3 regions of the Bacillus tequilensis genome follow, and region 2 is predicted to be linked to each of the others. Evidence: predicted binding sites of a transcription regulator. Region 2 holds the regulator's gene; each other region holds the start of a gene.
What was found. The regulator LexA, encoded in region 2, represses DNA repair genes until DNA is damaged. The targets are predictions, from matches to a motif close to CGAACATATGTTCG.

Region 1: a site for LexA is predicted at 6,797-6,810, ahead of uvrB (excinuclease ABC subunit UvrB). Genes of this name have one in related genera too.
Region 3: a site for LexA is predicted at 2,634-2,647, ahead of G4P54_RS09120 (YolD-like family protein). Genes of this name have one in related genera too.

The regions. Positions count from the first base shown of each region.
Region 1 is NZ_CP048852.1:3,433,033-3,441,356, reverse strand. It holds gene minJ (cell division topological determinant MinJ) at 1-1,011, shown strand, start outside; gene G4P54_RS18135 (MFS transporter) at 1,059-2,393, opposite strand; gene G4P54_RS18130 (TetR/AcrR family transcriptional regulator) at 2,428-2,991, opposite strand; gene G4P54_RS18125 (PEP/pyruvate-binding domain-containing protein) at 3,068-5,560, opposite strand; gene G4P54_RS18120 (hypothetical protein) at 5,843-6,115, opposite strand; gene G4P54_RS21505 (hypothetical protein) at 6,112-6,243, opposite strand; gene G4P54_RS18115 (CsbA family protein) at 6,473-6,703, shown strand; gene uvrB (excinuclease ABC subunit UvrB) at 6,888-8,324, shown strand, end outside.
Region 2 is NZ_CP048852.1:1,874,369-1,882,692, forward strand. It holds gene G4P54_RS10175 (SRPBCC family protein) at 1-292, opposite strand, end outside; gene G4P54_RS10180 (hypothetical protein) at 686-874, shown strand; one part of gene G4P54_RS10185 (IS3 family transposase) at 1,014-1,287, shown strand; one part of gene G4P54_RS10185 (IS3 family transposase) at 1,287-2,164, shown strand; gene G4P54_RS10190 (hypothetical protein) at 2,433-2,747, shown strand; gene G4P54_RS10195 (gamma-polyglutamate hydrolase PghL) at 2,977-3,735, shown strand; gene G4P54_RS10200 (YndM family protein) at 3,762-4,214, opposite strand; gene fosM (FosM family fosfomycin resistance protein) at 4,426-4,848, shown strand; gene lexA (transcriptional repressor LexA) at 5,355-5,972, opposite strand; gene yneA (cell division suppressor protein YneA) at 6,121-6,438, shown strand; gene G4P54_RS10220 (YneB family resolvase-like protein) at 6,457-7,110, shown strand; gene G4P54_RS10225 (DUF896 domain-containing protein) at 7,173-7,406, shown strand; gene tkt (transketolase) at 7,575-8,324, shown strand, end outside.
Region 3 is NZ_CP048852.1:1,720,336-1,728,659, forward strand. It holds partial or broken gene G4P54_RS21560 (DUF7361 domain-containing protein) at 1-333, shown strand, start outside; gene G4P54_RS09105 (DUF6037 family protein) at 422-1,024, opposite strand; gene G4P54_RS09110 (hypothetical protein) at 1,208-2,149, shown strand; partial or broken gene G4P54_RS09115 (sporulation protein YunB) at 2,235-2,463, shown strand; gene G4P54_RS09120 (YolD-like family protein) at 2,711-3,043, shown strand; partial or broken gene G4P54_RS21470 (Y-family DNA polymerase) at 3,036-4,288, shown strand; gene G4P54_RS09140 (ThiF family adenylyltransferase) at 4,416-6,257, shown strand; gene cmoA (carboxy-S-adenosyl-L-methionine synthase CmoA) at 6,247-6,975, shown strand; gene G4P54_RS09150 (MFS transporter) at 7,131-8,324, shown strand, end outside.

The DNA.
Region 1 (8,324 bases), 1.6 Mb from region 2:
CTGATCCCTGGCCTCCTTTTATCGGTTGTTTTAGGCGTACTCGGAATCTCGATTCCTCTCGGTTTACTTGCGATTATTGCCGTTATCACTGCAGCGGCAGCGCTCACTCTTCGCGCAAACTGGATGTCTGCTGCATATATCGTAAGCGCGAGTATGCTGATAGGTTTCGGACTGCAAATCAATCAGGCGGAACCTTTTCTGGAGAGATTCCCGCAAGGATTTGCAGTTGTCTGGCCGGCTATGGCTGTGTTTTTGGGCTTGTTGATTATCATTGAAGGAGCGGTTGCTTATCGCTCTGCACATGTGAGAACATCACCGGCAATTGTCTTGAGCAGCCGAGGTTTGCCGATCGGGCAGCAGTTGGCAAACCGGATATGGCTTTTGCCGTTGTTCCTTCTCGTGCCTGGCAACGGATTAGAATCACATGTCAGCTGGTGGCCTGTGTTTACCATTCCGGGCGGATCATTCCATTTTCTATGGATTCCGTACTTTGTCGGATTTGGACAAAGGGTGCAAGGGTCTCTTCCTGAAACGAGCATAAGGATCACAGCGAAACGTGTTTGTATTCTAGGCTTAATCGTCACAGCTCTCGGTGCAGCGGGTTTACTGTGGACGCCGCTTGCGGGTGCAGCCGTATGTGCGGCTGTATTAGGACGTATTTTTCTATCCATTAAGCAAAGGGTGAATGATAACGCGGCTCCGTTTTATTTCTCGAAACGTGATCAGGGCTTAATGGTGCTTGGGATTATACCAAATACGCCGGCTGAGGACCTGGAATTGAAAATTGGAGAAGTCATTACTAAAGTGAATGGCATACCGGTTAAGAACGTATCTGATTTTTATGAAGCGCTCCAGCATAACCGTGCATATGTGAAGCTTGAAATTATCGGTTTGAACGGAGAAATTCGTTTTGATCAAAGAGCTTCTTATGAGGGAGAACATCATGAATTGGGCATCCTTTTCGTAAAGGATGAACGTGAAGACGAAGCAGCCGCTTTGTCTGGATCATAAAAGACAGCCCGGCACCGCAAGAATATGCGGTGCCGGGCTGTTTTGTGTTACGCTGAGTTTTTTTCCATCCGTGCCGTTTCATCAGATTTGATGCCTAATGAAACAAAAACGCCAATGATGGAGACAGCGAAGAGAATGATAAATAAGGTGTGGTATCCGGAAATCAGGCCGATTAAGGCTGATGAAATAATGCTTCCGAAATAACGGAAGGTCGAGAAAATGCCGGACGCCACTCCTGACATGCCGGGATCTACTGTGGCAAGAGATGATATCTGCATGCTGGTCAGTCCCACTCCCGATGCGAGCCCGCCTAGAATAAGGGAGATCATAAGGAACAAGACAGAATGAGAGCTGCTTAACAGCAAAAATAATAGATTCGCACCAGCCATCATCGCAAATGAAAGAAAAATGATTTTTTTTGCTCCCCATTTGTGATGGAGCTGTGCCCCCACCCAGTTGCTGGCCGACATGAAGATCGAAAATACAGAGAGCGCCATGCCGCTGTTAGACGTATTGAGCCCAAATTGGCTCGTCATGAATAACGGCATGATCAATAAGACGGCGTACATCATCAGATTGCTTAATAAGACTGATAGGTTGGCATTTGTAAAGGTTGAGCTTTTAAACAGTGTAAAATCTATGATTGGGTGCTTTGTGCGTTTTTCTCTTCTGAAAAAAAGCGGGACAAAAAGAAGGATCAATACACTGTATACTGCATAGCCCCATGAAGTTTCATTTTTCGTCAGCAGGATGATTGAAACGATGCTGCCTGCAAGCAGGAGAGAACCGATAATATCCAGCGGCGCGTCAGATTTGTTTTCTTTATATTGTGGGAACATGGTTAATGCCGTAATTAAAGCAATGGCGAGAAACGGGATGTTGACCCAAAAAATCGAATGCCAGCTAAAGCTGTCAATCAGCAAAGAGCCGATGAAAGGCCCAAGAGCGGCGCCAAGCCCCGCGCCGAGCCCAAAAAATCCAAACACCTTCGGAAGGCGCTTTTCAGAAACAACGTGACGGATAATGGCGATGCTATTTGGCGTAAGCAGTGCGCCGCCGACAGCCTGCAATGCCCGAAAGACAATCAACAGCACCAGGCTCGGTGAGAGGGCGCAGCCTAAGGACGCGATAAGAAAAAGGCCGACGCCCCATAAGTACATTGTTTTATTGCCGTACATGTCACCGAGTTTTCCAGCAATAGGCTGTGTGACGGCCATCACGATTAAATAAACGGTAACCACCCAAGTGATGCTTGCGATGGACTCGTTATACGTATGGGATATGGATGAGAGCGCGACCGCGATCATCGTTGAGTTGATGGGAGCGAGGATGGCCCCTAATAATAGCGAGACGATCAGCGCCCATTCTTTTCTTGAGCTCATTGGGATCCTCCTTCTTGTTATGCCAAGGAAATCATCAAGAAATTCCTTTGACAAACAGAGCTGTGCTATGCTCCAGCATATTTTCCTGGGACATTGAAATCACCCTGTCTCCTAAATGGAGACGGTGAATAAAATAACCAAAAATGATCGACATGAACACGTCGGCATGCTCCGCTTCATCTCCTGACTGAATAACCCCTTTTTCGCCCATTGTTTTGAGATAATCAACCAGCAGCTGTTTCATACATTGGGGATATTCAGTGACGTGGTTGATGACCCCCTGAAACATGGCCGGTTCACGAAAACTGATTTTAATGATATCTTTTCTTCGTTCGAGCTCCTCCAAGAGACAGGTTCCGATATGAAGCAGGTCTTTGTACAAATCTCCTTCGGTTTGTTCCAGAATGCTGCCTTGATTTGAGGAATACTGAGAAAGCAAAACCTCGATCAGTCCCTGCTTGTTTTTGAAATTCCTGAAAATCGTCGCTTCACTTACGTTTGCTTTTTCCGCGATTTCTTTTGTCGTCATAGCGCTATATCCTTTTTTGACGAGCAGCTGCGTGGCAGCATCAAGGATTCTCTTGTTTGTCGATCTCAATACGCTTCACCTCACGAATATACTGGCAGGACAAGTATACACCTGCCCAGCTTGTATAAGAAAGAGCGGGAACGCATCAAGCCCGGCTGACAACCGTGATTTTGCCGCTGCTTCCGTCGACGGTGACGATATCCCCGTGTCTAAGTCTTTCTGTTGCCGTACGGGTGCCGAGTACGGCGGGAATGCCGTATTCGCGAGCAATAATCGCAGCGTGGGACAAAATGCCGCCTGTGTCTGTAATAATCGCTTTGGCGTCTTGAAACAGGCTGGTCCATAGCGGGGTGGTCATTTTGCAAACGAGGATGTCCCCAGACGCGAATTGAGAAAATTCACTGGCGTCCCGAATGATTTTTACTGGACCTGTGGCAATACCGCTTGATGCCGCGATGCCAAAAATGTGATTCTCCGTGTTTTTTTCATCCTCAATAACAGCGCCGACAATCTCTTCAGCGATTTTGAGCTGTTCTTTTGTCGGAGTACCGAGGTAGGCAGGGGCTTTGGCCAGCTCATACTCATGAAAGGCCTGTCTGCGTTTTTCAGCTTTTTCTTGCAGGGATACAGGGTGAAGGAGCGCGTTTTCCACTTCATCATCATACAAGAACCAAAGATCCTCCCGATCTTGAATGACACCATGTTTCACCAGCAATTCACCTACCTTCAGCAGAAAGACCCTCGCCTTGGCATCCAGCATGGCATCGATATAAAAGTGGTGGTCATCCATTATATTTGCAGAGTTCAGCGTCCACTGATAATACTGGTCAAATTGTTCTCGTACGTGGGGATCTTCTATGTTTTCCAAGAAGTCATGATATAATTTCTCTCGTTTTTCTTTCGTTTTCTGAAATTCATTGTCAAAATGATAGCCATTGCGGACGTAATTTTGAATATTGGTCAGAGCAAAATACGGATTTTCTGCCCAAATCTGTTCAATCAGATCATGGCTCTTTACAGACCTCCACCCGTAATCCTGCAAAAATTCATGAATGTTTTTCAGAAAGTGTCTGCCCTCATCTGTTTGTTCTAATTTTTCTTGGAGCTGTTCCGGCTCGGTGTTTTCAAAAATCGCCAGTAGATTCGGGTTTTCCCGAACTTCAACGGAGTATAGCCACAGGCAGCGGTCAGTTTCCAGTGATTTGTTCATTTTTCCTGTCAGCATTTCGTAAAAATGAGCGGTTTCAGACTCTCCTTGAATGTGCTGGTACATCGCTCGCAATTTGTTTGTCAGAAGCATTTGCGGGAAAACAATATTGAAATGTTCATCATAAGCCCTGAGATAAAAGGCTTTTAACTTTCTAAAAGCATCGAGTGCGCTTTCAGCAGTATGATCAGTTTGTGCGAGCTGATCCAGCGTCTCGTAAAATGGAAGGTAGGTGTGTTTGATGATGTCATACATACGCTCCGATAATATCGGAAAAATCTCTTTGCCGCAGTTCTCATCAGGCAGATGTCCGCCTTGATTTTTGGAATAAATGTGCCCGCGATAAAGCTTCACTTCTTCTGCAACTGCCCCAAGCGGAAACTTTTGCATGTTTTTCTTTAAGCCGTACTCCATGGCCGGTACAATGAATGATGAAAATAACGGACTTACCGGACCTTCAATATTTGACTCCATGTTGATCCAGAAATCTTCCATATCGGCGTCTGTCATCATGAAGCTGCGTATTTCTTCTGCCGCTTTTTTGTCCTGTTCAATGGTTGTAATCGGGCGGGCTTGCAGAAGGTATACTTGACGATTAGCGATTCCGAATTCGATATCGACTGGATATCCGTACAGCTCTTCGGTTTTTTTCGTGATTTCAGCCAGTTCAATCACTTGTTCATCTGTAAGGCAAAAACGCCTGCGCATATCTTCGCTCGTTTCTTTTTCAGCAATTCCTTCTGCCGCAGACTCCATGTAGATTTCCTTTGTGCCTATTTCTTTCTGAATCTCGAATGAGGATTTATTGACGATAAATGTGTCCGGGGTGACGCTTCCAGAGACGACAGCTTCCCCTAAACCATAGCTTGCGCTGATTAATAGCTCTCTATCATCATGGGTAACAGGATTGCGGCTGAAAATAACACCTGACACTTCTGAATCAATCAGCCCCTGAACGACAATGCCCATTAACGGTTCTGTGATTTGATTGTTCATTTTTTTCTTATAGGTGCTGACTCGGCCTGAAAAAAATGAGCCCCAGCATTCTTTCACTTTAGCCAAAAACTCTTCCTCTGTTTTGATATTTAAGTAGGTTTCGTATTGGCCCGCGAAGGAAGCGCCTTCTAAATCTTCCGAGGCGGATGAAGAACGCACGGCCACAGAGCGGTATGATTCTCTTAGCTTGTAAAAGGAATCCGTCAGCTCCTCTTTCAGTTCATCAGAAAATGTTCCGGCAATGATCCCGCTTTCAATGCTTTCGCTAGTCTCATGAAGCTGGTTTTCCTCCATAAAACGGGCAAGCGCATTCGTCTGAATAATAAACCCGTCTGGTACAGGAAGACCGTGTTTAGTCAGTTTAATCAAATTCATGCCTTTTGCTCCAGCCAGCCGGCTGGACTCTTCTGCTTGGCGAAAAATAACAGAATACATATTTGAAACCCCCATTCCTTCATATTTTTTCTCTCTAGTCTTTTATAACGGAGCCTGTGTTCGGAAAAAATGATAGTGAACACTATCGTTCAATTGTAGATTTTTAGGAAAATGCTGTCAAACTCAGAAAGTCCTAAATAAAATGAATAGTTAAGTTAGTTAGAATATCACGAAAAATATAGTCGGACTGGTGCAGTATGCCTATTTTTCTTTTATTCTCGAATTTGGAGGAGGGCATGTATAAACAAAAATAGAGCAGCGGCACTCATGTATGTAATCAATTTATTTTTTTAATAGAATAAGTGAAATCATTGTTGCTTTGCTTGTTGTCCTGTAGTCACCCGTCATCGATTTCAGTCTCAAATACACACTTTCTCCCGGCTTAATCGTTGAGAGGTGACCGTGATCTTCTGCTTCGAGAACGGTTGTCTTCTCAGGAGCCACATACTGAATTTTAAAATCGTCGCTTTTTCCGCTTGGAGAAGTGAGCGAAGCGGATCGATCACGCTCGCCGGCTGTTTTGTTTTTCCATCGGCGGCCGTCTGGGGCTTTCATCTATAATGATTATCCGGAAGCACTTCATCGGCTAAACCTGTGATTGCAGGAGCGGGATGCGATGCCATCAGGAGGAGACTGGGTAGTACGGCTGCTGTTAAAACAGATGTAACGAACTTGAATTGCATATTCGTCCGCCCCCTGTCCATTTTTATTGAGCTTTCGTAACTGCTAAATCAACCTATTCTATTATTTATCTAGTTTTTTTCTGTCAGCCGGAACCAAAGTGCAGATATGATGATTGATTTAGGCTGAAAAAGGGTATGGTGTACAAAGAGGGAACGATTGAATGATTGTCCGATTCTTCATTTTTTACTATAATCAGATCAGATGAAGAATCCCTGAGGAGGGTTTTTGTTGATTACAAAAGCCGTTTTTGCATTATTTTTCCCTTTTATGCTTGTTGTGCTATTTACAAGAGTTACCTTTAATCATTATGTGGCGATCGCTCTAACAGCTGCATTGCTGTTTGCCTCCTATTTAAAAGGCTATACAGAAACGTATTTTATTGTAGGGTTGGATGTTGTGTCTCTTGTGGCCGGCGGACTGTATATGGCTAAAAAAGCTGCTGAGAAAAAAGAAGAATAAATCGGACATAATGAATATAAAAGACTGAATTCCTGCTTTTGCGTTTGAAAGCAGGTTTTTTATACACGAAAACAGCTGGAAATAAAAAACCACCGAACTTTAGTTCGTATTTTTGGTGATTTTGCTTTCCGTTGTGTTACTATATCTATAGGAAGATTTCGTTAAAGAAACGGAGGCTTATTTTGTGAAAGATCGCTTTGAGTTAGTCTCGAAATATCAGCCCCAGGGAGATCAGCCAAAAGCCATTGAAAAACTTGTAAAAGGGATTCAGGAGGGCAAGAAGCATCAGACTCTGCTGGGTGCGACAGGAACGGGCAAAACATTTACAGTGTCCAATTTGATTAAAGAAGTCAATAAGCCGACGCTCGTGATTGCCCATAACAAAACCCTCGCCGGACAGCTTTACAGCGAGTTCAAGGAATTTTTTCCGAACAACGCTGTCGAGTATTTTGTCAGCTACTATGATTATTATCAGCCGGAGGCGTATGTGCCTCAAACGGATACATTTATAGAGAAAGACGCTAGTATTAATGATGAAATTGATAAATTGAGGCACTCCGCAACATCGTCTTTGTTTGAACGGAGAGATGTCATTATTATTGCGAGTGTGTCTTGTATATATGGCCTCGGTTCGCCGGAAGAATACCGGGAAATGGTTTTGTCTTTGCGGCCTGAAATGGAAATCGAACGCAACGAGCTGCTCAGAAAGCTTGTAGACATCCAATATGCCCGCAACGATATCGACTTTCAGCGCGGTACATTTCGTGTGCGCGGAGATGTAGTGGAAATCTTCCCGGCCTCTCGTGATGAACATTGTATAAGAGTTGAGTTTTTCGGGGATGAAATCGAACGGATCCGAGAAGTTGATGCCCTGACAGGAGAAATTCTCGGCGACCGCGATCACGTCGCGATTTTCCCGGCATCCCACTTCGTAACGCGTGCCGAGAAAATGGAGAAAGCGATTCAAAATATCGAGAAAGAGCTCGAGGAGCAGCTGAAGGTCATGCATGAAAATGGCAAGCTGCTTGAAGCGCAGCGTTTAGAGCAGCGGACAAGATATGATCTTGAAATGATGCGGGAAATGGGTTTCTGCTCCGGCATTGAGAACTATTCAAGACATTTGACGCTTCGGCCTCCTGGTTCAACGCCGTATACGCTTCTTGATTATTTCCCCGACGATTTCATGATCGTGGTGGATGAGTCGCATGTGACGATTCCTCAGGTGCGCGGCATGTTTAACGGAGACCAGGCGCGGAAACAGGTGCTCGTGGATCACGGCTTCCGTCTTCCATCGGCGCTTGATAACCGTCCGCTCCGTTTTGAAGAGTTTGAAAAGCATATGCACAATATCGTGTATGTATCTGCTACGCCAGGGCCGTATGAGATTGAGCACACGGATGAAATGGTTGAGCAGATCATCCGTCCGACCGGTCTTCTTGATCCGCTTATTGAGGTGCGTCCGATCGAAGGCCAGATTGATGATTTGATCGGCGAAATTCAAGCAAGAATTGAGCGAAATGAACGGGTGCTCGTCACAACCTTGACGAAGAAAATGTCAGAGGACCTGACCGATTATTTGAAGGAAATCGGCATTAAAGTAAACTATCTACATTCGGAGATT
Region 2 (8,324 bases):
ACCTTGTCTTTCCTCCCAAGTCTTCTAATTGAAAGGTAACGACCCATCCATCTGTATCCCATGCAAAAGAAAGTTCAGTGGGAGCTTGAACAGTCAACACTTTACAAGGAGATGGCCCAAACGGTGATTGCAAGTGGAATTCTTGTCCTTCCTTCAGCTGAAAGTCATTGGGCATAAACCACTTGGCGATGCCTTCTGAAGCGGAGACTGTCTCCCAGACTTTCTGAATAGGTGCGTCCAAAGTAATGCTTTTCGTAATATCCGGTAATGTATTTTCGTGATTATGGTTCATTTCATTTACCTCTTGACATAAGATATTTTTTCATTTAAATCATATAATACATATTGAGATCATGTCCATAGCTTGCATTATTTATGCTGCAACTCTGTTGATGAGTATTGTGTCAGTTTGCTCTTTGAAAAGGGAGGCTATGCATGTATGGGAAAGAACATACAGTGAGAAAGTGTATGGTTTCGTTCCTGATCGTATGTGCAGGGGCAGTCATTATTTTTGAACCGAAAATTCTTCACAGTCAGAACGTTCTGCGCGGATTCAATGTAGTCATTGGTTTTAGTTTATATGCTGTTTTTCTAGAGAGGACAAACGTATATCATCTTTTTTTAATTTTAAACTGTCATCAATTTTATGATAGTCTGATTTAATATCTAGAACAGGAGGTTTTTTATGCTTGGAAAAATTAAAGCAGCCATTGATAACAGCCCGGGAAAGCCGGCTAGAATTGTAGTCAGTGAAAAGGCGTTTCAGCAATTAGAGGAAGAGATGCGCTTTGTTTCCGTTTCCAAACCGAAAACGATAATGGGAATACCTGTGGAAGTTTCAGATCAGGCAGAAAGCTTCAAACTGGAGTTTTAGTCTATTCCAGACTGCAAAGGCGCATTTTTGAAAAGTATGATGAAGGGACTGACCCCATAAGATGAGACAAATAAAAAACACCTTCAAGTTTGAATACGGATGATTGTTATCCGAAATTAGACTTGGAGGTGTTTTTTCTATGGGGACAAGAGTGAGTTATCCGGTTGAAGTGAAACAGAAGGCTGTAGAAATGAGATTGGCAGGCGTACCTATGAAAGAGATCATGCAGGAGTTGAATATTAAGAATAAGACACAGGTTCAGACATGGGTTAGATGGCATAAGGCTGGGGATACACATCGATTCGAACAGCCTGTTGGAAAGCAATACACTTACGGAAAAGGTCCGGAGTATTCTTCCGAATTAGAGAAAATGCAGGCAGAGATTCGTTACCTGAGACAACAGAATGAAGTTTTAAAAAAGTACAACGAATTGGAAAGGAAGTTGATAGCGAAACGTCAGTCGAACTTGTAGAAATATTGAACAGCACAATGACCATACAGGATATCTGTATTCATTTAGGTATCTCTCGAGCGTCTTATTATCGCTGGAAGAAGAATCCGATGAAGGATCATCCCAAGCGCCATTTGGAAAAACAAATCGGCACGTTGTGCCGAGAGCACAAGTATCGATATGGATATCGAAAAATCACAGCTATACTAAAAAAGAGTATGCATATTAACCATAAAACGGTTCAACGTATTATGCAGAAAAATCAATGGCAGTGCCGGGTTAAGGTGAAAAAGCGCAAGAAGGATGGGCAGCCATATGCCGTGGTCGATAATATATTGGATCGGAACTTTCAGTCTGATCGCCCTCTTGAAAAACTAGTAACGGACATTACGTATTTGCCTTATGGACAGAAACAATTGTACCTTTCCAGTATATTGGATTTATACAATGGAGAAGTGATTGCTTTTACGATTGGGGATAAGCAGGATACAGCCTTTGTCTTAGACACACTTGATCAGCTGCCAATGTTGCCTGAGAACTGCGTGTTACATAGTGACCAAGGTTCTGTGTATACATCTTACGAGTATCAAAAAGCTGTTAAAACAAAAGGCATTACCATGAGCATGTCCCGCAAAGGGACGCCCGCTGATAATGCCTCCATCGAATCGTTTCATTCCTCACTAAAGTCTGAAACGTTCTATCTTAACAGCATTGATCGAACTACGACCGCCATCGTAGAACGCACTGTCATAGAATACATTCATTATTATAACAATATTCGTATCCAAACTAAACTAAACAACCAATCACCGATAAACTATCGGCAATTGGCTGTTTAAAAGGTGTTTTGATCCCTGTCTCAAAAACGGGGGTCAGTCCCGAAAGATACATCATGCTTTTTTTATTGAAAAAATGGATATAAAGAAAAATAATTCTGTTCGAATGAAGGAAATTGACGGATGGATAACTTGATATCAATACTTACTGACTGGAATGTGTGGTTCCAAGCGCTAGATTGTTCCATATGTCCTCTATTCATATATAGGAAGGTGCAGTGATGAGGTGGCGGAGCAAGCAATACAAAACACCACCGGAAAGGAACGATAAATGATGTTTTATATGAGTTGTTTTCTGATTCTCTGGCTGGCTGCAGGGTTTGCAGTGGGGATGAAACAAGTGTATGTCGATCAGCTGTTTGATAAAGCTGTGATGGAAAGACTGGAAAAAGAAGCGGGTGATCATGGCCGGGCAGACAGGATGATCAAACAGCGAGCTCTTTACATCGCAGCAATGACAATAAGAGGATTTATGGCCGTATATCATGAAATGAAAACAATCCCGCAAAGGCGAAAAATAAGAAAAATTGAAAAAAACATCATGAAACTGAATAAAGCAAAAAAACGAAGAATGAGAAGAAAATAAAAATGCACGGGCCTAAAAAGGCAAGTGCGTTTTTATTTTGTTTAATATGGGAATTGGAAAAAGGAGGTGCCTTACCTTTTCATAAATTAAAAATGAGAAGAACAGCGCCCGGGCTAATGGTATATAATATTGTGAATTTAACAAAAATTTAATAAGGAGGACGAGAGAATTCGTGCTAAAGCCTCAAAGAAACCAACATCCTGTTTATTTGGACTTAGAGGCGGAGTAGATGAAACCGGCCAAAGTATCCCTGCTCCGCCGTTTGCTCCATTCCTTGAAGCATGTTGATTGTAACATAGCCAAACATTTCCTAACAACTCTTAAAATTGTGAAATTTTTGTTTGTTTTTATGGTATTCACTCCGATTTCTTCAATATATGCTGAAGATGTATATCAGAATTTTGAAGAATTAAGAAACATTGAAGACCCTTCCGATTACGGCATTGTTACAAAAGAAACGGGAAGCCCAGTTCTCATTTTAGCGATTCACGGAGGAGGTATTGAAGGCGGAACCAGTGAAATTGCGAGAGAACTTAGCAAAGAGTACTCGATGTATTTATTTGAAGGCTTACAATCGTCAGGAAATGCAGTGCTGCATATTACAAGCACACAATTTGATGAGCCTCAGGCCCTGAAGATGACGGGAAGTCATGAATATGTTATTTCATTGCACGGGTATGCAGACAAAGATCAGCAGATCGAAGTAGGCGGTACAGATCGCGTAAGAGCGGCAGATTTAGTTGAAAAACTGCAACATGCCGGTTTACCTGCTATATTGCTCAGTACGGATCACCCGCATGCTGGCGTAAGCCCGAATAACATCGCAAATCAATCAAAAACAGGTCTGAGTATCCAATTAGAAATGAGCACAGGATTTAGAAGATCTTTGTTCGGCGTTTTTTCTTTAAAAAGCAGATCTGTTACTCAAAATGAGAGGTTTTATGATTTTACTGAAGTGATATCCCGCTTTCTGAAAAGTAACTACTGAAAAATAGGAGGCAGGCTTATTGCCTCCTATTCCTTATCATTCTCATTCGTCACGTCAGGAAACAGCTCGTCTGCGGCTTCAGTTTGATACTGCAGCGTGTTATCTCTGGCTGATAGTTCATTTCGAAAGGTTTCATCCAGCACATTTTTCAGCAAATACCGATGAAAAAAATATTCGAAAACAGTAAGACAGGCAGCGGAAAGAAGAGCGGCTGCAAACGGTGGGAAATCATTCCTTGTTTGGGCTAAAACAAAAACCCAAAGAATAACGAATGAAAGTCCAAAGTCAGCTAAGGAAGCTGTAATATTGTTTGTTCTCGGCAGGACGAGCATGTCCCCGGACAGGTATGACACAAAACCTAAGAAAAGTGCAATAAACATCACACTTAAAAAGGGAGCGTGATAAACTCTATCCAAAATCACATATAAAAGAGCAAGTGTGAAAGCAATCTTTGAAGCGAGAGCAATGATATGTTTCATTTGACCACCTAAATTGTATTTTTGAGGAAAACCGTTGGCAGTAAACAAATTATAACCATAAGTAGGATTGAATCCATAAAGGACATCGCTGTTACAGTCATTATTTTGAACAATCCAATTTTGTTTATACTTGTATTTTTGCTGGCTGCACGAAACTTTTTTGAAAAAAAGCCGTACATAAGGATGATCAGCTTTCAAGGGGGAATGATTTGTGAAGATAAAAGGGATCAATCACTTGTTATTTTCAGTTTCTCAGCTGGATACATCGATTGATTTTTATCAAAACGTGTTTGATGTCAAGCTTCTGGTAAAGGGTAGAACGACAGCGTATTTTGATTTAAATGGCATCTGGCTTGCGCTTAATGAAGAACCTGATATTCCGAGAAATGACATCAAGGCGTCCTATACCCATATTGCTTTTACTATTCAGGATGATGAGTTTGAGGAAATGTCAGAAAAATTAAAAAGGCTTCATGTCAATATTCTGCCTGGCAGGGAACGAGATGATCGTGATTGCAAATCGATTTATTTTACCGACCCTGACGGCCATAAATTTGAATTTCATACCGGGACCCTTCAAGACAGGCTCCGTTATTATAAACAGGAAAAAACGCATATGGATTTTTATGAATGAGCAAAGTTATAGCATGATCCTTCACGCGTATTAACGATTTTATGATGTCATTTAGAATAAAGTCTGGAACTAAAATCAAAGCACTGACGGGTGCTAAAGTGAAAATATTGACGTCTGTTAAGCTTTCAATGATAAAGGAGAGTGAGCTTTTTTCAGAGTGGAATAAACTAACTATACTATGTACTAAATTTTCATTACAATAGAATTTTCACGCTCCTTAAATCAACTTTAAGCCTAAACATTCCACGCCCTAAAAGAATGAAACGTTTTTAAGAAGATGTCGTCTAATTATTTAAACAGATAGCATTCTGATAAAAGTTTCCTAAAGGAAAGAAATTTTCTTGACTTCAACAATTGTTTGGTGGATAATTATGGTGTAAACATGATGTTCTTTTTCCTCCTATTCAGGCTCGCTCTTAAAAATCAGGGCAAGTCTGCTTTTTTGAACAATAAACCCCCTCTCCGTAAAGGAAGAGGGGGTTATTTCATAATAATAGATCAGTAGGTTAATGGACCGTTCTGAAAACGCCAATCACCTTGCCTAGAATGCTGACATTTTGCAAAATGATAGGTTCCATCGTTGGGTTTTCTGGCTGTAAACGAATGTGGGTATCCTCTTTATAGAAACGTTTTACCGTAGCTTCATCATCTTCTGTCATCGCAACTACTATTTCCCCGTTGTTAGCAGTATTTTGCTGTTTAACGATGACATAATCCTTATCGAGAATACCGGCGTCAATCATACTGTCTCCCATAATCTCCAGCATAAACACATGCTCGTCCGGGGGAACCATACGGTCAGGGAGCGGAAAATATTCTTCGATATTTTCTACTGCTGTAATAGGAGAACCCGCAGTGACTTTCCCGATGACCGGTACATTAACGACCTGGCTTTGCGGAATGTCTACTTCTTCATCAAGTATTTCTATTGCTCTGGGTTTTGTCGGATCCCGTCTGATCAGCCCTTTTGTTTCCAAACGGGCCAAATGGCCGTGGACAGTTGAACTGGACGCAAGCCCGACAGCCTCTCCGATTTCTCTCACGGAAGGCGGATATCCTTTTGATTTAACCTCTGCTTTAATAAAACTGAGGATATCAAGTTGCCTTTTTGATAGCTTCGTCATTTTTCGCACCTCAAAACGTCGATTTTAAGAAGATTATAGCATGATTTTCCTTTCAGTACAAACATAGGTTCGAAAAAATAATTGACAGAAACGTTTGTTCGTATATACTGAAACTATAAAAAGCGAACAAACATTCCTGTCGGAGGTTATGATCATGAATAAAGAATCTATTATTTTTGTCGGTCTGTTCACAGTGATTTTGAGCGCGGTTATCCTATTGCTGTCATATACAAGCAGCGGCCAGGAGCTTAATCAGTATGTTAAAATAGAAGTCCAGCAGGGCGACACACTTTGGTCAATTGCTGATCAGGTAGCAGATACAAAAAAGATAAACAAAAGTGATTTTATTGAATGGATAGCTGATAAAAATCATCTTCAGACGTCTGATATCCAGCCGGGAGATGAGTTAGTAATTCCGTTGGAAAAGAAACATCAGGATGCATATGAATTGGCAACTGTAAGATAGAGAGGAAAGATAGAATAAATGAAAGCACTCATTTATGCCCGCGTAAGTACAAATAAAGAACAGCAGGAAACATCATTAAAGCGGCAGGAGGAGGAGCTTACGGCCATTGCAGAGGAGAACGGAATGGAAGTGGTCAAAGTGATTTCTGAAAAAGCCAGCGGATATGAGATGGATCGGGATGGTGTATTTGAACTGCTTGATGAGATCAAGAATGCTGGAATTGATGTTATTTTGGTTCAGGATGAGACAAGGCTCGGGCGGGGAAACGCAAAAATCGCACTGCTTCATTGTATTTACAGAGAGGGTGTGAAAGTTTATACAACGGCTCACAGAGGTGAACTGGAGTTATCGGAGGCTGACTCGATGGTGCTGGAGATCGTCAGCATTGTGGAAGAGTATCAGCGGAAAATTCACAACATGAAAATCAAGCGGGGAATGAAACGGGCAGTGAAAAACGGTTTTAAACCGCAAAAAAACCTAAAAAACCAACATGAAAACAGTGGAAAAGAAAGAATTGAAGTTCCCATTTCAGAGATCGTCCGCCTCAGAGCGAATAAACTGACGTTTGCAGAAATCGCGGCTACGCTAAGAGGATTTGGCTACGATGTCTCTAAAGCGACAGTCCATCGGCGGTTTCAGGAATACATAGAGAATGAAGAGACAGCACAGTGAATCAGTTGTAAAACTCGGTTTGATCTAGTACTATATAGACAAAATGCATAAAGGAGTTTAACATGATTTCAAACGCAAAAATTGCCAGAATTAATGAACTTGCTGCCAAAGCCAAAGTTGGCGTTATAACAGATGAAGAAAAAGCCGAACAGCAGCAGCTCCGTCAAGAGTACCTGAAAGGTTTTCGTTCTTCTATGAAAAACACGTTAAAGAGTGTGAAAATCATTGACCCGGAAGGCAATGATGTAACACCGGAAAAGCTAAAAAGAGAAAAAAGAAATAATAAACTTAACTAATATAAGAGGAATACGGCAATATCGTATTCCTCTTTTGTATATACTATAAGCAAATCTCTCATGTGACAAGATTCAACAAGTTTCTCTCAAATTTAAGCTGAAACAGTTGAGAAAAAGTCGTCAGACATTTATGATGTAAGGGTACAACACATAAGGAAGGGGATTTTTATGGATACAATTGAAAAAAAATCAGTTGCTACCATTCGCACACTGTCAATAGACGCTATTGAAAAAGCAAACTCTGGTCACCCTGGGATGCCAATGGGGACCGCTCCTATGGCATACACGCTGTGGACAAAATTTATGAACGTAAGTCCGGCAAACCCTGGCTGGTTTAACCGTGATCGTTTTGTTTTATCCGCCGGACACGGATCAGCACTTTTATACAGCATGCTTCATTTAAGCGGGTTTGATCTTAGTATTGAAGATCTTAAGGGATTCCGCCAGTGGGGCAGCAAAACACCTGGACATCCGGAATTCGGACATACTGCCGGTGTAGATGCAACAACAGGTCCGCTCGGCCAAGGGATTGCTATGGCGGTCGGTATGGCTATTGCTGAACGCCATTTAGCGGAAACTTACAACCGCGATTCATTTAACGTAGTCGATCATTATACATACAGCATTTGCGGTGATGGTGACTTAATGGAAGGGATTTCTTCTGAAGCCGCTTCACTTGCAGGCCATCTCCAGCTTGGACGTCTGATCGTTTTATACGATTCTAATGACATCTCACTCGACGGAGATCTCGACCGTTCATTCTCTGAAAACGTAAAACAGCGCTTTGAAGCAATGAACTGGGAAGTTCTCTATGTTGAGGATGGAAACAACATTAAAGAATTAACAGCGGCAATCGAAAAAGCACGCCAAAATGAAAAGAAACCTACATTAATTGAAGTGAAAACGACAATTGGATTC
Region 3 (8,324 bases), 150 kb from region 2:
GCTTTGAATATGGAGCTATCCTCTGATGTTCCCCAGATGGCTAAAGGAACGTATGTGGGCGATGGAACAATTAGTAAACAGATATTACTGCCTTTCACTCCAACTCTTGTAAAGGATTACCCATTATCTATAGACGATTCCATGTTACTAATTGATAATGACAATGGGGGCCATATGTATCGTGTAAATGAAATAGAATTATCCCTGGTTGGGGGAAACTCTACATACGGAAGTATAAACGAAATTGGGTTTATAATAGGCTCAGACAGAAATCAAAGAGGGAATAAATTAAATACAAAGTACATCTGGGAAGCATATAGGCATGTAAACTAAACAGGCGTATCCTTATGGATGCGTCTTTTTGTATTATAAAAGTGGCTATATTAGATTCCTTTTCAATCATTAGATATCGTCAATAACCTCAGTCATCCCCCCTATTCGTTGTTTGAATTACAACGTCAGGCAAATGAAATTCTTTTGATTCTGTCTTATGCTTCGTCCAAACACTGCTAATATTATGTTCTTTACACATTTGGTAGGCTTCTTCACCTAAACACTCTCTAGTTTTTTGCAGGTTTCTCACTTTTTCACCTTTGATATTATTATCCTTCCACCCTTTGAAATAAATCTTCTCTCTATCTTCATAAGCAGGATTCAATTCAGCTATTTCGTGAATTGCAACTCTTGAATTAACATTAATCCTTTCAGGAATCTGAGTATTTAATTCTTCGAAAAAGTACTTTGGTTTAAAAGGATTATTCGGATCGTACTGTAGCCCTAAAATCTCAACTAAAGCCTTGTAATGGTCTCTGGAAATGGAAGTTTTTATATCATAATCAGTACTTACGGACATGGAAAGGCAAAACAATTCAGAACGTACACCAATTAAAAGTTTATATGGTTCAATATCAGCTAAGAATATCGCTTTAAAAAGTTTTCCGTTTTTTCTAAAATCAAACTTCACACGTTCTAAATTGTTTTCTTTCATATTCTGATGAAGAATTTCTAATCCAACTAGCTTCATGGCCATCTCCTTTTTCGATGTTTATCATTCAATGTTACTGTTTTGTGGACTATTTTTCCACTAAACAGATGACTTTTAAATAAAATTCTTCTTTTATTCTAATCAAAATGGTTGGACAAAATTAGAAAAAATTAGTAACATCTATTCAATATCAAAACAAGTTTTGAGCAAAAGGAGATTCTTATGATTAACAATGATCAAATAAACGAAATGAAAAAATTTCTTAACAGGGATAAATCCTCAGACGAAATTCCCATCTACAATCCTGGTGGGCAATTTAATAAATTCACTAGAAAAAATAATACTAGTTTCGAAACATTCTGTCCAAATTACAATTATCCAGATTATAATGCTGTGATTGGTTGGGACGGAGAATCATACTACTACGGATATAAAGAAGGTTTCTTTCAAGCTGCACATATGTCCATTAAACTTGCTAAATATTATTCAGACAGTTTGGTTTATCCTATTATTTTTAATTATAGACACTATTTAGAGTTAGTGTTAAAAGAAAATATACTTAGATTTCAAATTTTTTTTCGTCTCCCCATCACTTATACAAAGACTCACAATTTAATACGTTTATTAGATGAACTAGAGAGCATTCTAGTTCCAAATAATCTTAGTTTTTTAATTAGCCCTGCACAAAAAAAGGTTATTCAAGATTTCCATAAAATTGATTCACAGAATGATGCCTTTAGATTTGTGTTCAATACTCAAGGAAGTTTAAGCCACGCGTATGATCATAAACAAATTAGCCTTTGGAATTTGCATTTTACAATGAATGAAATATACAATGATTTTACTAATATAGACTATCTTTTCGTACCTAATGGTATTTTTCATGATGACTATTTGACTCCTCAGCATCAAAGTTTCATTGTTGCAATCTCAGAATTTTTTAAAGTTAGGGAGAATAGAAATTTCAACTCCTTTAATAAACTAAAAAGCATTTTATTGAATTTCGAGCACCAATTAAGCCAAAGTGTAAAATACAAGTTTGCAGAAAGCGGAATTGTACAGATTAGCCCCGCTAGGTATGAAGCAACACTTTATGAGCTTAGTCTAACTATAATTATTTCTGTGAATAACGTTCAGGATATTGATCATATCAAGATAAAGTAATCATTCAACCCCACTTTTAAGTTTTTTCGCATAATAAAGCCAGAAGACTTTTTGCAACCAAGTTTTCCTTTCTCTTTTGCACATCATCAACAATACCGTGATCGATATCAGCATTTTTGTGGAAATAAAAGAGAATGCCATTATTCCGTTTGCCAGTAAGACATCAGTCGTGACAAATAATATTCTGGTCTCCATTAAAGCCATTCAAAGAGAGGTGCCGCAGTTTTATAACGAAGCAGGGACCAGGCATGACGCTTTCCGTCCAGCTACCGAATGAAGAACAGGAGAAATCCGGAACCGATAAAGACAAATAAAGACACACAGCCGCCAGGAAAGATGCGGCTGTGTGTTTACTTTTTCCTGCGGATTTCTTTTCGCTCCCATGCCTATGGAGGGAGTTCAATGGAGTTGAAACTCCAGTCTCGCCTAACAGGTCATAAAGAACAGTGGATATTTGATGAATAGTCATTTCCAACAATTACATCGAATTTTTGTTCTGATTTATCTTGGATAAAGAACATTTGTTCTGTTAATATTAAATCGATAAAGGAGTGAGTCGATATGCTTAGAGATCGAGGGACAATCAAATGGACATCAATGATGCTTCCAGAACATTTAACACAGCTTAAACAAGATTTGGTTGATGTATCAAAAATTGAAAAGCCATCCTTGAATGATCAACAAATTGAAGAGATGGATCTACTCGTCTCTGAGACACTTGAATTTAACAAAGAATTGCGATTCAAACTTTTTAACAATGGATTCGTTGAAAATGTCACCGCTAGAGTTCACTACATTAATTTTGAACAACAAAAGCTTCACGTAAAAGACCAGAACGACAATACAGTTTATATCAACATGAATAACATCATAGGAGTTACATACAATGATTGATTACTCACAATTTCCACGTAAGAATATACTTTGTGTCGATATGAAATCGTTTTATGCTTCTGTATCGGCTGCAACAATGGGGCTTAACCCTTTAACATGTTATCTAGCTGTTGTAGGGAATACGGAGAGACAGGGAAGTGTAGTATTAGCTGCATCTCCTGCACTTAAAAAAGATTTTGGAATCAAAACAGGATCGAGACTTTTTGAGATACCTGAATATCCAAGAATACACATTGTAAATCCACAAATGAAGCTTTTCATCAGAGTTTCGACTGAGATTAACAAAGCTGTTTTACAGGTATGTTCCTGAAAAAAAGTGTTCATACCTATTCAATTGATGAATCTTTTTTAGATGCAGGAAAAGAAGATCCTGAAGAAATGGCCAAAGCAATACAAAGCAGCATGTGGAGAGAATTTGGTTTGATGTGCACAGTAGGCATCGGAGATAATATGTTGCTCAGTAAGCTTGCACTTGACCTAGAGAGTAAGAAAATGAAAAGTGGTATTGCACGTTGGAGATATGAAGATGTGCCAAATAAACTCTGGAAGGTTCACCCGTTGTCTAAAATGTGGGGAATAGGAGGGAGGATGGAAAGAAACCTAAATCGAATGGGGATATCAACTGTAGGTCAGTTAGCTAAATTTCCTTTAGAGCTGCTTGAAAAGAAGTTCGGAATAATTGGAAACCAGTTGTATTATCATGCACATGGAATTGATTTATCGGAAATTGGTGCTCCGTTGATGCAGGGTCAGAATAGTTTTGGTAAGAGTCAGATTTTACTGAGGGATTATACAAGGAGAGAAGAGATTAAGGCTGTTCTTTTGGAGATTTGTGAGGAAGTAGCAAGAAGGGCACGTACGCATAATAAAGTTGGTCGAACAATAAGCCTAGGAATTGGGTACAGTAAGGATGAGTTTGGCGGTGGATTTCATCGATCCAAAACAATTGATCTTCCCACAAATATCACGATGGATATTTATAAATGATGCTTGATGCCCTTTAATAAGTTTTACTCGGGGAAAACAGTGAGAAGTATCTCAGTTACGTTATCAAATATAGAGGATGATGTTAATCAGCAGCTGAGTTTATTTGAAGTGAATAATGAAAAAAGAAGGAAACTTGGATTCGCTATGGATGGAATTAGAAACAAATATGGCTCTCAAGCGATTCTTAGAGCAGTTTCTTATACATCTGCAGGAACTGCGCTTCACAGAGCAGGGCTAACAGGTGGACATAAAAATTGATTTTTATGTCTTTTTTTATTTTTTTATTGTAAAAAAAGAGAAAATAATGTAAAATAAAACCTAAACAAAGTTATCAGAATATTTTATTTAATGGAATAAACGATTAATATAGAAAGGAATGGTTTTTTTGGAAGATTATTATCAATTGAAAGTTTATAGCCGTATACATAAGTTACAAAACAATATAGCAATTGGCTCAATGCCTCCTCATGCATTAGTCATTGAAGATGCTCCAGAATACTTGTCTGATGTCCTTAGATTTTTTTCTTCAAAAAAAACAATTAAGGAAGCAGAAGTATATCTTTCAGAAAATACAAATCTTTCATCAAAAGAAATAAATTTACTTTTAAATGATCTGATGGAAAATGAAATCATTGTAAAATCAAATTATGATCCAAATAATAGGTATTCTCGACACAGCTTGTATTATGAAATGATTGATACGAATGCAGGAGATGCTCAAAAAATTTTAGCAGAAAAGACTGTTGGCTTAGTCGGTATGGGGGGCATCGGGTCTAATGTGGCTATGAATTTAGCTGCAGCAGGTGTTGGCAAGTTGATTTTTTCAGATGGAGATACTATAGAAATATCAAATTTAACAAGACAGTATCTCTATAAAGAAAACCAAGTTGGTCAATCTAAAGTTGAGTCAGCGAAAAAGCAACTTCAATTACTTAATTCTGAGATTGAGTTAATTCCTGTTTGTGAGTCTATATCTGGAGAAGAATTGTTTGATAATCATTTTAGTGAATGTGATTTTGTTGTTTTGTCTGCTGATTCTCCTTTCTTTATTCATGAATGGATTAACAATGCTGCATTAAAATATGGGTTTAGTTATAGTAACGCTGGTTATATAGAGACATATGGTGCAATAGGGCCTTTAGTTATACCTGGTGAAACGGCATGTTACGAGTGCTATAAAGATAAAGGCGATCTTTATCAATTTTCTGACAACAAGGCGGAACTATCTGTAAATTTAAATGAAAGTTTCCAAGCTCCTAGTTATGGTCCTTTAAACGCAATGGTTTCTTCAATACAAGCTAATGAGGTCATTCGGTTTCTTTTAGGGTTAAAAACAAAAACAAGCGGAAAAAGGCTTTTAATTAATTCGGAAAACTATAAAATACACGAAGAAAAATACGAGAAAAAAAATAACTGCTTATGTTCTGATATAAAATGTAAATATCCGTCAGTTGTTAGTGTTTCAAATTCAGAAAAACAGTTACATGAAGTATATATTGAAGAACGGGAGAGTGATTCTTTTAATTCCATATTGTTAGATAAAACTATGAGTAAATTGGTGAAAATGAATAAAGGGGAAACTAAAATACTTGATATTGGGTGTGCTACTGGTGAACAGGCTTTACATTTTGCTAACAAGGGAGCAAAAGTAACAGCAGTTGATATTTCAAATGACATGTTAAAGGTCTTAGATAAAAAAGCAAACAATATAAATGCAGGGTCAGTTAAGACTGTACTAGGTAATATTGAATCTATAGAAATTAATGATAAATTTAATTATATTCTATGTAATAATATCCTTGATTATTTGCCTGAAATAAACAATACTCTCAGGAAATTAAATGCACTTTTGGAAAATGAGGGAACATTAATAATTACTATTCCTCATCCAATTAAGGATGGAGGAGGTTGGAGAAAAGAATACTATAATGGCAAATGGAATTATGAAGAGTTTATTTTGAAAGACTATTTTAATGAAGGTTCAATAGAAAAGTCAAGGGAAGATAAGAATGGTGAAACAGTTATAAAGTCTATTAAAACTTACCATCGGACAACAGAAACATATTTCAATTCTTTTAGCGATGCGGGTTTTAAGATTGTGTCTCTTCTAGAGCCACAGCCAATAAGTAGGGTTAGTGAAACTCACCCAATACTTTTTGAAAAATGCTCACGAATTCCTTATTTCCAAGTTTTTGTTTTAAAAAAGGAAGATAGATATGCCATCTGATTCAATATATATACATAAAAAATCAGTTGAGGATTTCACTTTTAATAGTGAAGTAAGCAATGTATTTGATGACATGGTTACTCGTAGTGTTCCTTTATACAATGAAACTCAAAATCTTATAGTTGATTTTATAGTTGATAATATTAAAAATGATAACACTATATACGATTTAGGTTGTTCTACAGGAACAACATTAATACTACTAAGAAGAAAATTAACAGAATTTCAAAAGGAAAATCCATTAATAGGAGTAGACCTTTCAAAATCAATGCTTGAAAAAGCAGAAGAAAAAATAAAGAAACTTAATTTGCAAAAAATAAATTTAATACAAGGTGATATAACAAATGATTTAGAATTTGAAAAGTCGGGATGTTTTATTCTGAACTTGGTTTTACAATTCATTAGACCAATTAATCGACAAAAGATTTTAAATAACCTTTTTAATAACCTTAAGGAAGATGGAATTTTGGTGTTATACGAGAAATTCATTGATACTTCTTCATTCTTCACCCGCAGATATATAGATATGTACTATACATTTAAAACTCAAAATAATTATTCTCAAATTGAAATAGCAAAAAAGAGAGAGGAATTGGAAAATGTTTTGATCCCGTACACATTTAATGAAAATATCGATATGCTCAGAAAAGCTGGTTTTAAAGAAGTTTCTTTAGCATTTAAATATTTGAATTTTGGGGTGATTTTTGCAAAGAAATGATAATAAAAAACTTGAAAGGAGGTGAGCGGGATGTTGAAAATTCGCAAAGTGAAAATTATTAGAGCTCAAAACGGGCATTACACAAATTAATCTTGTAAGTGTAGAAGGAGGTTTTTTTTGAAGCCTCCTTCTATTCAATCGAAAGGAGGATTTTAATGGATAAAGTAAGTAATTCTATTTGGAAGAATTCTCGCTTTACTACATATGCAACCGGTACACTATTTAATTCATTAGGGAATGCATGGTTTGATCTTGCTTTACCTTTATTAATATATAGTTTAACTAAATCGTTATCCTTAATGGGTGTTTTAACGGTTATAGTGCAATTGCCAAAAATTTTATTGGGGCCCTTTATTGGAGCTATGGTTGATCGATTAAACCCCAAAAAAGTGATTTTTTCTTCTTATATACTGCAAGCGCTTTTAGCAATCCTAATAGTTTGTTTTTACTACGTTGGTATACTGAATGCTTGGGTATTACTTATACTAGGCTTTTTAATTAAATCGGTTGATTTATTTGCAAGGTCCTCAAATTTTGTATTGATTCCAGTACTTTACCCTAATCAAAAAATAGAGGCTAATGCAGGATTTACAACGGTTTGGACATCCTCAATGTTAACAGGGCCAGTTTTAGGAGGACTACTATTAACTTTTCTCGCTCCAATTGACTTAGTTTTATTAGATGCTGTCACATTTGGAATAATGATGTTTTTTTTGTATCTTGTTAGAATCCCAGATAAAAAAATTAAAATGCCTAATAAAACCTTTTTTCAGGATGTTGCACAAGGATTAAAAATATCCTTTAAAACTAGAACTTTAAGGTTTTTTTCCTTATCTGTATTCCTAATTACTTTTTCAGTTGCTCCAGTAACAACTATAGTAATCTATTATTTAAAAGATTCTCTCCACTTTACAGATTCTCAGATAGGTTTTATAACTGCTACAGCTGGATTCGGTATGTTTTCAGCTACGCTTTTGTTTAGAATTCTAAAAAAATTAAATTTAGGATTTATAATTAATTTAGCTTATTCCATAATATCTTTAGGGTTATTTATATTATTAATGCCTGGATGGGTTCTAATCCCTATAGGGTTGTTTTGTATGAGTTGTGGTTCTACTATGTATGCTATTTGTCGAGCTACGTTTGTTCAAAAGCACTGTCCTACAGAGTATCTTGCTAGAGTAAATTCCACGTTTCAAATGATTGAACAAACAGCTAACCCTTTAAGCATGTCTTTAATGGTTACAGTTGTAGGTATATATAATATCAGGGTTGCTATTTTTATATTATTATTGATGGGGATAATATCTTTGATTATCTCATTAACATCTAAATTAAAGTCGGTTGAG